DNA from 2 places in the Azonexus hydrophilus genome. Region 2 is predicted to be linked to the other one. Evidence: riboswitches for the same ligand, from Rfam matches in the RefSeq annotation. Region 2 holds a riboswitch; the other holds the start of a gene.
What was found. Region 2 has a riboswitch for S-adenosylhomocysteine ahead of ahcY (adenosylhomocysteinase). Riboswitches for the same ligand answer to the same signal wherever they lie in the genome.

Region 1: linked by a shared signal. The riboswitch ahead of metH (methionine synthase) and the one ahead of ahcY (adenosylhomocysteinase) in region 2 are both predicted to bind S-adenosylhomocysteine.

The regions. Positions count from the first base shown of each region.
Region 1 is NZ_CP151406.1:275,633-281,764, reverse strand. It holds gene metH (methionine synthase) at 1-1,551, opposite strand, end outside; S-adenosyl-L-homocysteine riboswitch at 1,624-1,697, opposite strand; gene AADV58_RS01340 (cache domain-containing protein) at 1,756-3,765, opposite strand; gene AADV58_RS01335 (sigma-54 dependent transcriptional regulator) at 3,762-5,144, opposite strand; gene AADV58_RS01330 (DEAD/DEAH box helicase) at 5,275-6,132, shown strand, end outside.
Region 2 is NZ_CP151406.1:122,330-128,461, reverse strand. It holds gene AADV58_RS00555 (HDOD domain-containing protein) at 1-254, opposite strand, end outside; gene metF (methylenetetrahydrofolate reductase [NAD(P)H]) at 294-1,118, opposite strand; gene AADV58_RS00545 (TlyA family RNA methyltransferase) at 1,115-1,942, opposite strand; gene ahcY (adenosylhomocysteinase) at 1,973-3,373, opposite strand; S-adenosyl-L-homocysteine riboswitch at 3,447-3,511, opposite strand; gene AADV58_RS00535 (HD-GYP domain-containing protein) at 3,532-4,737, opposite strand; gene metK (methionine adenosyltransferase) at 4,801-5,964, opposite strand; gene AADV58_RS00525 (lysophospholipid acyltransferase family protein) at 6,124-6,132, shown strand, end outside.

The DNA.
Region 1 (6,132 bases), 150 kb from region 2:
TTCGGCCGGGAAACCCATGCCGGTGAGCAGTTCGTAGGCCTTGCCGCAGATCTCGATCTTGCGCGCGTAGGTGTCGGCCTGGCCCTTTTCGTCGAAGGCCATGACGATGACGGCGGCGCCATAGCGACGGGCGAGTTTCGCCTGTTCCAGGAACTTGGCTTCGCCTTCCTTCATCGAGATCGAATTGACGATGCCTTTACCCTGGATGCACTTGAGGCCGGCCTCGATCACTTCCCATTTGGAGGAGTCGATCATGATCGGCACGCGCGAAATGTCCGGCTCCGAGGCGATCAGCTTGAGGAACTTGTCCATCGCGGCGAGCGAATCGAGCATCGCCTCGTCCATGTTGATGTCGATGACCTGGGCGCCGTTTTCGACCTGCTGGCGGGCGACGGCCAGGGCGTCGTCGAAGCGGCCTTCGAGGATCATCCGGGCGAAGGCGCGCGAGCCGGTGACGTTGGTGCGCTCGCCGACGTTGACGTAGAGCGAGTCGGCGGTGACGTTGAAGGCTTCCAGCCCGGACAGGCGCAGCGCCGGTTCGATTTTTGGCGTTTTGCGTGGGTTGACCGTGGACACCCGTTCGGCGATGGCGCGGATGTGCTCAGGCGAGGTGCCGCAGCAGCCGCCGACGATGTTCACGATGCCGCGCTCGGCCCAGCCGGCGATCTCGTCGGCCAGTTGTTCCGGGGTTTCGTCGTAGCCGCCGAAGGCATTCGGCAGGCCGGCGTTCGGGTGGGCCGAGACGTAGCAGTCGCAGACGCGCGACAGTTCCTCGACGTACTGGCGCAGTTCGCTGGCGCCGAGCGCGCAGTTGAGGCCGAAGGAAAGCGGCTGCACGTGGCGCAGCGAGTTCCAGAAGGCTTCGGCGGTCTGGCCGGACAGCGTGCGCCCGGAGGCGTCGGTGATCGTGCCCGAGATCATCACCGGCCAGCGGCGGCCGGCGATGTCGAAGTATTTCTCGATGGCGAACAGCGCGGCCTTGGCGTTGAGCGTGTCGAAGACGGTTTCGACGAGCAGGATGTCGGCACCGCCCTCGATCAGGCCGGTGGTGGCTTCGACGTAGTTGGCGACCAGTTCGTCGAAAGTGACGTTGCGGTAGCCGGGGTCGTTGACGTCGGGCGAGATCGACGCGGTGCGCGAGGTCGGGCCGAGGACGCCGGCGACGAAGCGCGGCTTGGCCGGATTCTGCGCGGTGAATTCGTCGCACAGCTTGCGGGCGAGCGCCGCGCCTTCGAAGTTCAGTTCGTAGACGATCTCGGTCAGGTTGTAGTCGGCCTGCGAGACGGCGGTCGAGTTGAAGGTGCAGGTCTCGATCAGGTCGGCGCCGGCGGCCAGGTACTCGCGGTGGATGCCGCCGATGATGTCGGGGCGAGTCAGCACCAGCAGGTCGTTGTTGCCTTTGAGGTCGTGCGGATGATCGGCGAAGCGCTCGCCCCGGTAATCCTTTTCCTGCAAGCCGTGGCGCTGGATCATCGTGCCCATGGCGCCGTCGAGGACGAGCAGGCGTTGTTCGAGCAGGGCGTGGAGTTCGGCAGTACGGTCGGGCTGGATCATGGCTTACCTCGGCAAAGCACCGGTGACGCCGCAAAAGCGAACGGCGCTGCAAACCGGCGAGTGGAACAGGGTTTGCGAGCGCCGTTGATCGTTGCCGAGCCTGGCCCCGATGTGGTCAAAGGGTCGCAGCGCTCCTCGGCAGGGGGTGAAGTGTAGCCGTCGACGGCACGAAAGCCAAGTTTTCCCTGCAAAAACAGTCGCTCAGCCCAGCGGCTCGCAGCGTAGCCAGACGGTGAACACGGCGCCGCTGCCGTCTGGCGAGTCGACGGTGATGCGGCCGTCGTAGCGTTCGACCAGCGATTTGCTGACCCACAGGCCGAGGCCGTGGCCGCCGGGTTTGTGGGCGGTGTAGAAGGGCTCGAACAGATGTTCGCGGTCGGCTTCCGGGATGCCCGGGCCGGAATCGGTGACGCTCAGGCGCAGGCCGATCGGCATGTCGGCCTCGTCCCAGTCCTCGACCGCAAGGCGCAGCGTGCCGCCGTCGGGCATGGCCTGGATCGCGTTGGCCAACAAATTGATGACGACCTGCTGCAACTCGTTCTTGTTGCAGGTGACCAGTCGCGCCGAATCGATCTGTTGCTCGATGGCGATATTGCCCTTGCGCAACAGGTGGCCGACCAGCAGCAGGCAATCATGGATCAGTTGCTGGGCGCCGACCGGTTCGAGGTAGCCGACGTATTCCTGCGGCCGGGCGAATTGCAGCAGCTTGGTGACGATCAGGCGGATGCGGTGCACCTGGTCGAGGATCAGCCGGAATTCCGGTTCGACCGGTTTGGCTTGCTCGCCGAGCACTTCGCGGGCCATTTCCAGATTCCCCTGGATGACGGCAATCGGATTATTGATTTCGTGGGCGACGCCGGCGGTCAACTGGCCGATGGCGGCCATTTTTTCCTGAGTGATCAGCTTGCCCTGCGTCGACCGCAGGGTTGCCAGCGCTTCCTGCAATTCGGCAGTGCGCTGGGCCACCTTGCCGTCCAGGGCTTCGCCCCAGCGTTGCAGGGCGAGCGCCTGTGCCTGCTGGCTTTCGAGCAGGCGGTCGAAGTGCCGGGCCAGGTCGCCGACCTCGTCGACATTGGGCACCGGGCCGACGCGGGCGGTGCCGTCGCCGTTCTGGATGGCGTTCATGGTCGCGTGCATGCGCTCGATCGGATGAAAGACCTGGCGCGCCCAGAGCACGCCGAATACCGCAACCAGCAGCATGGTCAGCGCGAACAGCGCGACGATGCCGGACAGCGCCGAATTGCGGGCTTCGGCAAACGGCGTTTCGAGGAAACCGACGTAAAGCATGCCGATGCGCTCGCCGCGACTGTCGATCAGCGGGCGGTAGCCGGAGTAGTACCAGTCCTGGACGACGAAGGCGCGGTCGAGCCAGGTTTCGCCTGCGCCGAGCACGGCGTCACGTACCGCCTGTGAGACGCGGGTACCGATGGCGCGGCCGCCTTCGAACAGGCGGACATTGGTGGCAATGCGCACGTCGCCGAGGAAAAGCGTTGCCGTGCCGACGCTGCCGAGCATCAGTTCGCCATCGGGATAGACGATTTCGTTCAGTCGGTCGACGAATTCGAGATTGCCGTTGAGCAGCACGCCGCCGGCCAGCACGCCGAGCAGCTGGCCATCGTGCGCGTAGACCGGGGCGGCACTATGCACGACCAGACCCCGGTCTTCGGCCACGCGCGGATCGGGCGCGGCGTTCTGGGTCGGCAGCAGCGGCGTATGCGCGCGGCGGGCCAGGGCAGGCTCGATGGCGGCCAGCAAGCCGGGGGTAAAGATGTCGTTATCGGTCTGCGCCTGCCCCGAACGGGCGCGGTTGATGACCGGCCAGCCGGCGAAGCAGGGCTTGCCGGCATAAGCGGGAGCGCAGTCGTCGGCGTCGAGCAGGTGCAGGAAATCCAGCTTCAGGCGCCGTCTTTCGGTGTCCAGCCAGTGGTGCAGGGCGGCCGGATCGGAAGTCGCAGCGTGCACCTGGCCGGCTAGGCGAGTTGACCCGGCCAGACCTTCGACAGCGGTGCCGATGCCGGCACTGACGCGTTCGTAGTAGCCGTTGGCGATACCCAGATCGGCGCCGACCTTGGCCACCAGCAAGCGGTCGAGATAGGCGCTACCCCATTGGGTGAGGATGATCAGCAGCAGCGGCAGCACGACGCCCAGCGGCAGAAGGGCCAGCACCAGCAGCCGTTGGCGGATCGACTGCCGCCGGGGTTTGTCGCTCACTCGCAGCCCCAGGCGGTGCACTTGCGGTCCAGCGTCTTGCGCGAGATGCCCAGGCGGCGCGCGGCTTCCGACTTGTTGCCGTGGCAGGCCTGCAGCGTGGCCAGGATGTGCCGTTTCTCGACGGCTTCCAGGCGCTCGCCGCTGGCGCCGTCACCGTCGTCACCAGTGTCGTCGTCGGTGCCCAGGTCGAACCAGCCGAGGATCAGGGAGCGCTCGATGAAGTTGCGCAGTTCGCGTACATTGCCCGGCCAGTCATAGGCGGCCATGCGGGCGAGGGCACGCGGCGTCAGGTCGAGCGGCGGCACGTTCAGCGCCTGCGCCATGCTGGCGATGAAATGGCGGGCGAGCAGGGCGATGTCGTCGGGGCGCTCGCGCAGGGCGGGCAGATTGAGTTCGACGACCTGCAGGCGGTAGTAGAGGTCCTGGCGGAAGCGCTGCTGGGCGACTTCTTCCTTGAGATTGCGGTTGGTGGCGGCGATGACGCGCACGTCGACCGGGATTTCCTGTTCCGAGCCGACCGGCCGGATGCGCCGCTCCTCGAGCACGCGCAACAGCTTGGCCTGGGCGGCGGCGGGCATTTCGGCGATTTCGTCGAGGAACAGCGTGCCGCCCTGGGCGTAGTAGAACAGGCCTTCGCGGGCGCTCTGGGCGCCGGTGAAGGCGCCCTTGACGTGGCCGAACAGTTCCGATTCGATCAGTTCGGCGGCAATCGCCGCGCAGTTGATCGGCACGAAGGGGCCGGCGTGGCGGCCGCTCATGCGGTGCAGGGCGCGGGCGGCGACTTCCTTGCCGGTCCCGGATTCGCCGGTGATCAGCACGGTGGCGTTGGTCGGCGCGATTCGCTTGAGCCGCTCGCAGATGCCCTGCATGGCATCGGACTGGCAGATGACGCCATCGACCGCCGTCGATCTTTCCTCGATCTCGCGGCGCAGCACGAAATTTTCCCGGCGCAGCCGCGAGCGTTCGAAACAGCGGGCGACGCCGTTGAGCATCTGGGCCACCGAAAAAGGCTTGAGCAGGAAGTCGGAGGCGCCGGCGCGCAGCGCGTCGATGGCCGTATCGAGGTCGGCGTAGGCGGTGATCAGGATGACGTCGCCGGCAAAGCCGTCGTCGCGCAGGTCGTGCAGCCATTCGATGCCGGAACGGCCGGGCAGCGAGATGTCGAGGATGATCAGGTCGTACAGCCGCCGGTGCAGTTGCGGCACCGCCTGTTCGACGCTGCCGGCCGTATCCACCTGGCCGTAACGCTGGGCCAGCGCCCGCTGCAGGAAACTGAGCATGCCCGGCTCGTCATCGACGACGAGGATGGAAAAGGGCGGCTGCCCCGCACCTGCCTGATCCGGGCTTGACTGAACGTTTCCCGGTTTTGTTTGATCCATGATTGACTCCGCTTTTCCGGCATCATCGCAAACCTGGGCCTTGGCTAGCAATTGCTACGCGATGCGGTCAATTGCCGGTGATCGGGATGCATGGGAGTAAAATCGCGGTTTTTCAACAGATTGCGATGCCATGACCTTTGCCGAACTGGGCCTAGCCGCCCCGCTGTTACAGGCGCTTGAAACCCTCGGTTACCAGACGCCGACGCCGGTTCAGCAGCAGGCCATTCCGCCGGTGCTGGCCGGCCGCGACCTGATGGCGGCGGCGCAGACCGGCACCGGCAAGACCGCCGCCTTCGCCTTGCCGCTGCTGCACAAGCTGGCCGCCGACGGCAAGAAGGTCGGCAGCAACGCGATCCGGGCGCTGGTGCTGGTGCCGACGCGTGAACTCGCCGAGCAGGTCAACGCCAGTTTCCGCGAATACGGTCAGGGCTTGTCGGTCAGTTCCTACGCGGCCTACGGCGGCGTCAGCATCAACCCGCAGATGATGCGCCTGCGCCGCGGCGTCGATGTGCTGGTGGCGACGCCCGGCCGCCTGCTCGACCTGTTCCGGCAGAATGCCGTGAAGTTCCGCGATGTGCAGGTGCTCGTGCTCGACGAAGCCGACCGCATGCTCGACCTCGGTTTTTCCGCCGAACTGGACACGCTGTTCATGGCGTTGCCGAAGAAGCGGCAGACGTTGCTGTTCTCGGCGACCTTCTCCGAACAGATCCGCAACATGGCGCGCGCCCGCCTGCGCGATCCGCAGACGGTCGAGGCCGGTCCGCGCAGCGTCACGGTCAAGGCGGTCAAGCAGTGGGTGGTGCCGGTCGACAAGAAGCGCAAGACCGAGCTGTTCCTGTTCATGCTCAAGGACCGCAAGTGGGGGCAGGTGCTGGCCTTCGTCAAGACCAAGAAGAGTGCCGACGATCTGGTTGCCCGCCTGCAGGCGAAAAAGATCGCCGCTGATGCGATTCACGGTGACCGGCCGCAGGCCTCGCGCCTGCGCGCG
Region 2 (6,132 bases):
ATCCGCGAAATGGCCGTGCGCAGATCGGTGACCGCCTGCCCGGAACGGCTGTAGGCGGCACTGTTGGCGACCGCGACGATGCGGGCCGCCAGCAGCGGGGAGCCTTTGACCAGTTGCACCGCCTGGTCGACGTGGCAATCGGGGTCGTCCAGTTGCTGCAGCAACTTGAGCGAGACGTCGACCCCGGTGGGGAAGACGAGTTCGCCGTTACCGGCTTGGTCGGCGAGTTCCTGCAGGGCGAGTTTGCGATCCATCGGCAAATCTTACCCTGCGCCCCGCGTTCTGTGTGCTGCTCAGCTCAGGCGACGGCAGATTTCGCTGGTCAGCGCCGACTGGTTCATGCTGTAGAAGTGCAGACCCGGGGCGCCGCCCTTGAGCAGGCGTTCGCACAGCTCGGTGACCAGATCGAGGCCGAAAGCACGGATCGAGTCACTGTCGTCGCCGAAGCTCTCGAATTTCTTGCGCATCCAGCGCGGCAAGTCGGCGCCGCAGGCGTCCGAGAAGCGGGCCAGTTTGGTGAAGCCGACGATGGGCATGATGCCGGGCACGATCGGGATGTCGACGCCGAGTGCGCGCGCTTCGTCGACGAAATGAAAGTAGGCGTCGGCGTTGTAGAAATACTGGGTGATCGCCGAGTTGGCGCCGGCCTTGACCTTGCGCGCGAAGGCCTCGAGGTCGTCCTTCGGGCTGCGCGCCTGCGGGTGCCATTCCGGGTAGGCGGCGACTTCGATGCTGAAGTGGCTGCCGGTTTCGGCGCGGATGAATTCGACCAGTTCGTTGGCGTAGCGGAATTCGCCGGTCTCGGCCATGCCCGACGGCAGGTCGCCGCGCAGGGCGACGATGCGGTGGACGCCGGTCGCCTTGAATTCGGCCAGGATTTCGCGGATCGATTCGCGCGTCGAGCCGATGCACGACAGGTGCGGCGCAGCGTCGAAGCCTTCGCTGGCGATTTCGCGGACGATGGCGAAGGTGCGCTCGCGGGTCGAGCCACCGGCGCCGTAGGTGACCGAGAAGAACTCGGGTTTCAGCTTGGCCAGTTCGGCCCGGGTGGCGCGCAGTTTTTCCACGCCTTCGGGCGTCTGCGGCGGGAAGAATTCGATCGAGATATTGGTGTTCATTTTTTCAGCCAGATAAAGAATTCGCGGTTGCCGTCGCCGCCGGTGATGGGGCTGTCGAGCCAGGCTTTTGCGGTCAGGTCGAGTTGCCGGGCCAGATCAAGAAAGCGTCCTTCGACTTCGCGGTACAGCGTCGGGTCGCGCACGATGCCGCCCTTGCCGATGTTGTGCGGGCCGACTTCGAACTGCGGCTTGATGAGCAGCAGCAGGTCGCCGTCGGCGGCGAGCAGCGCCGGTAGTTGCGGCAGCACCAGGGTCATCGAGATGAACGAGACGTCGCCGACGATCAGGTCGAAACCGCCGGTCGGCATGGCGTCGCCGAGATCGGCGGCGCTCAGGGCGCGGCAGTTGATGCCTTCGAGTGCGCTGACGCGCCCGTCGTTTTTCAGCTTGCCGTGCAGTTGTCCGTGACCGACATCGACGCCGACCACTTGCGTGGCGCCGGCCTGCAGCAGGCAGTCGGTGAAGCCGCCGGTGGATTGCCCGACATCGAGGCAGGTCCTGCCGGCGACAGCGATACCGGTGTGCGCCAGGGCGCCGGCCAGCTTGAGGCCGCCGCGCGAGACGTAGCGGTCGCTTTCGTCTTCGACAACGGTGAGGACGGCGTCGGCCGGCAGTTCCAGCGATGGCTTGGCGATCGCCTTGCCGTCGGCGAGTACCCGGCCTTCGCCGATCAGCCGCTGCGCCTGCGTGCGCGACGCTGCCAGTCCGCGCTGGACCAGCAGGGCGTCGGCGCGCAGCAGGCCGTGACGGTCGACCGGCGTCTTGACCGGTTTCTCGTCACGTTGCCGACCGCCCTGGCGGGCATGGAAGGAGTTCATGCTCATCGGGGCGGTCTCGGTGGCAGCTGCGGACGATCAGTAGCGGTAGTGGTCGGCCTTGTACGGGCCTTCCACCGGCACGCCGATGTAGTCGGCCTGTTGCTGCGTCAGCGTCGACAGCTGCACGTTGAGCGTCTTCAGCTGCAGGCGGGCGACCTTTTCGTCGAGGTGCTTGGGCAGCGTATAGACACCGACCGGGTAGTCGGCGGTCTTGGTGAACAGCTCGATCTGGGCGATGGTCTGGTTGGCGAACGACGAGGACATCACGTAGGACGGATGGCCGGTACCGCAACCGAGGTTCACCAGGCGACCCTTGGCGAGCAGGATGATGCGCTTGCCGTCCGGGAAGATCACGTGGTCGACTTGCGGCTTGATCTCTTCCCACTGGTACTTTTCCAGCGAGGCGACGTCGATTTCGTTGTCGAAGTGGCCGATGTTGCAGACGATGGCGTTGTTCTTCATCGCGGCCATGTGGTCATGGGTGATGACGTGGAAGTTGCCGGTCGTGGTGACGAAGATGTCGGCCTTGTCGGCGGCGTATTCCATGGTCACCACGCGGTAGCCTTCCATGGCGGCCTGCAGCGCGCAGATCGGGTCGATTTCGGTGACCCAGACTTGTGCCGACAGGGCGCGCATGGCTTGCGCCGAACCCTTGCCCACGTCGCCGTAGCCGCAGATCACGGCGATTTTGCCGGCGACCATGACGTCGGTGGCGCGCTTGATGCCATCGACCAGCGATTCGCGGCAGCCGTAGAGGTTGTCGAACTTGGACTTGGTGACCGAGTCGTTGACGTTGATGGCCGGGAACTTGAGGTCGCCACGTTGGTGCATCTGGTACAGGCGATGGACGCCGGTGGTGGTTTCTTCGGTCACGCCCTTGATCTGGGCTAGGCGCACGGAATACCAGGTGGGGTCGGTGGCCAGCTTGGCCTTGATGGCGGCGAAGAGGATGGTCTCTTCTTCGGAGCCCGGCTTGGCCAGGACGGAAATGTCCTTCTCGGCCTTAGCGCCCAGGTGCAGCAGCAGGGTGGCATCGCCGCCGTCGTCGAGGATCATGTTCGAGTAACCGCCGTCGGCCCATTCGAAGATGCGGTGGGTGTAGTCCCAGTAATCGACCAGGGTTTCGCCCTTGACGGCGAAGACCGGGATGCCGGCGGCAGCGATGGCGGCGGCGGCGTGATCCTGGGTCGAGAAGATGTTGCACGAGGCCCAGCGGACTTCGGCGCCGAGCGCGGTCAGCGTCTCGATCAGCACGGCGGTCTGGATGGTCATGTGCAGCGAACCGGTGATGCGTGCGCCCTTGAGCGGCTGGGTCTTGGCGAATTCTTCGCGAATGGCCATCAGGCCCGGCATTTCGCCTTCGGCGATGCGGATTTCCTTGCGACCCCAGTCGGCAAGGTTGATGTCGGCAATGACGTAGTCTTGGGTATTGGCCACAGTAAGCTCCTGAATAACTGTGACGGGGAGGGGCGGTGTTCAACTCACCGAACCCCCTGCGCCCGGCAGGGTTGGACAGTGAGCGCAGTTTTGAACCGAGCCTGAGAGATAGGGTCTCTTGCAGCGCTCCTCGGTAGGTGGCGGATTATAAACCGTTTTCAGACTGTTTCGGCAGCCCAGTAGCGGTCCACATCCTTGATTCCCCATTTTTCGGCATCTTCCCGGCCGGCGATCTTTTCGGCGCTGCGCGCCAGATCGATGGTTTCCGGCTTCAGGTAGCTTTGCGAGCGGGTCGAGAAAAATACCTTGAGCCGCGGTTTGAGCAGCGATTGCCCATTCTGTTCGACGACCACGCCGAGCTTGCCGGATTCGAGCCGGACCAGCGAACCGACCGGGTAGATGCCCAGGCTCTTGACGAAGGCCTGGAAGATGGCCGGATCGAAATGCCCCTTCCATTCGGCCATCCGCCGGATCGATTCGGCAGGGTCCCAGCCGGCCTTGTACGGGCGGTTGGAGGTGATTGCGTCGTACACGTCGCAGACCGCGCCCATGCGCGCGTAAAGACTGATCGCCTCGCCGGACAGGCCGGCCGGATAGCCGCTGCCGTCGAATTTTTCATGGTGGTGCAGGCAGACGTCGCGGGCGATTTCGCTGGCGCCGTTGCCGGCCAGCAGAAGTTTGTGGCCTTCTTCCGGGTGGGTCTTGACCACGGCGAATTCGGCGTCGGTCAGCTTGCCGGGTTTGTTGAGCACGGCGCTCGGCATCATCGCCTTGCCCAGATCGTGCAGCAGACCGGCCATGCCGGCTTCGCGCGTTTGTTGCTCGTCGAGTCCGAGCTGGCGGGCCAGCGCGATCATCAAGGCGCAGACGGCGACGGAATGCAGGTAGGTGTAGTCGTCCGCCGTCTTCAGGCGGGCGATGCTGACCAGCGCACCAGGGTTGCGCAGCATCGAATTGGAAATTTCCTCGACCAGCGGCGCTGCGGCTTCGGCTTCGATGGCCTTGCCCATGCGCGCTTCCTGGAACATCGAGACCACGGCTTCACGGCCTTTGGCGACGATGCGCGAGGCACGTTTTACTTCGTCGGCAAAGGCGGCCTTGGGCTGAACGACGGGGGGCGGCGGGGGAATTTCCTCGATGGTCTCGAATTCATCCTCGCTGCGGGTGCGGTCCGCTTCGACATCGATGCCCTTGTTGATGTCGATCCACACTTCGCGGATGCTGCTTTCCCTGATCAGGACCAGGTCCTGCGCATCCTTGAGGACGAAGCGGGTCCGCCAGAACGGGTGTTCCAGCCAGTCGCCACAGAAGGCCTGAAGGTGCATGCCGAGACGTAGATGCTCGACCGGGATTTTTTTCAGCATATGTGGCAATACTAGCAAAAATAAAAGGGGCCGAAGCCCCTTTTGTCTTGCTGTTGTTGCCGATTACAGGCCGGCGTCGCTTTTCAGCAAATTGGCGCGGTCGGTGGCTTCCCACGAGAATTCCGGCTCGTCGCGGCCGAAGTGGCCGTAGGCGGCGGTCTTCTGGTAGATCGGGCGCAGCAGGTCGAGCATGTTGACGATGCCCTTCGGGCGCAGGTCGAAGTGCTTGCGGACCAGGGCGGTCAGCGTTTCGTTGCTGACCTTGCCGGTGCCGTAGGTCTCGACCATGATCGAGGTCGGCTCGGCGACGCCGATGGCGTACGAAACCTGCACCAGGCACTTGCTGGCCAGGCCGGCGGCGACGATGTTCTTGGCGACGTAGCGGGTGGCGTAGGCGGCCGAGCGGTCGACCTTGGACGGGTCCTTGCCGGAGAAGGCGCCGCCGCCGTGCGGTGCGGCCCCGCCGTAGGTGTCGACGATGATCTTGCGGCCGGTCAGGCCGCAGTCGCCCTGCGGGCCGCCGACGACGAAGCGGCCAGTCGGATTGACCAGGAACTTGATGTCGCCCTTGATCAGCTCCTTCGGCAGCACCGGCTTGATGATCTGCTCGATGGTCGCTTCGCGCAGGTCTTCCAGGCTGATGTCCGGCGAATGCTGGGTGGACAGCACGACGGTGTCGATCGAGTGCGGCTTGCCATCGACGTAGCGGATGGTGACCTGGGACTTGGCGTCCGGGCGTGCCCACGGCAGGCGGCCGTCCTTGCGCAGCATGGCCTGGCGCTCGACCAGGCGGTGCGACAGGTAGATCGGCAGCGGCATCAGCGACGGCGTTTCGTCGCAGGCGTAGCCGAACATCAGGCCCTGGTCGCCGGCACCCTGGCCGAGGTTGTCGTCGTAGGCAGCATTGACGCCCTGGGCGATGTCCGGGCTCTGCTTGTCGTAGGCGACGAGCACGGCACAACCCTTGTAGTCGATGCCGTAGTCGGTGTTGTCGTAGCCGATGCGCTTGATCGTGTCGCGGGCGATCTGGATGTAATCGACGTTGGCGTTGGTGGTGATTTCACCGGCCAGCACAACCAGGCCGGTGTTGCACAGGGTTTCGGCGGCAACGCGGGAATGCTTGTCCTGCGCCAGGATGGCGTCGAGGATGGCGTCGGAAATCTGGTCGGCGACCTTGTCCGGATGGCCTTCGCCAACGGACTCCGAGGTGAACAGGTAATCGCTCATGGAAAGCTCCAGTGGTCCTTTGATCCGGCGTTACCTGCTTCGGACCACGAGCTGGCGACGCTTTAGCAGTATTTGTGAATCGCCCCGCAAGTTGTCTGTTTAACTCGGCGATCCCATAATGATAGGCCTTTGCTGATTTCTTTCAACCCCCGGGGTCTCATGGTTTTC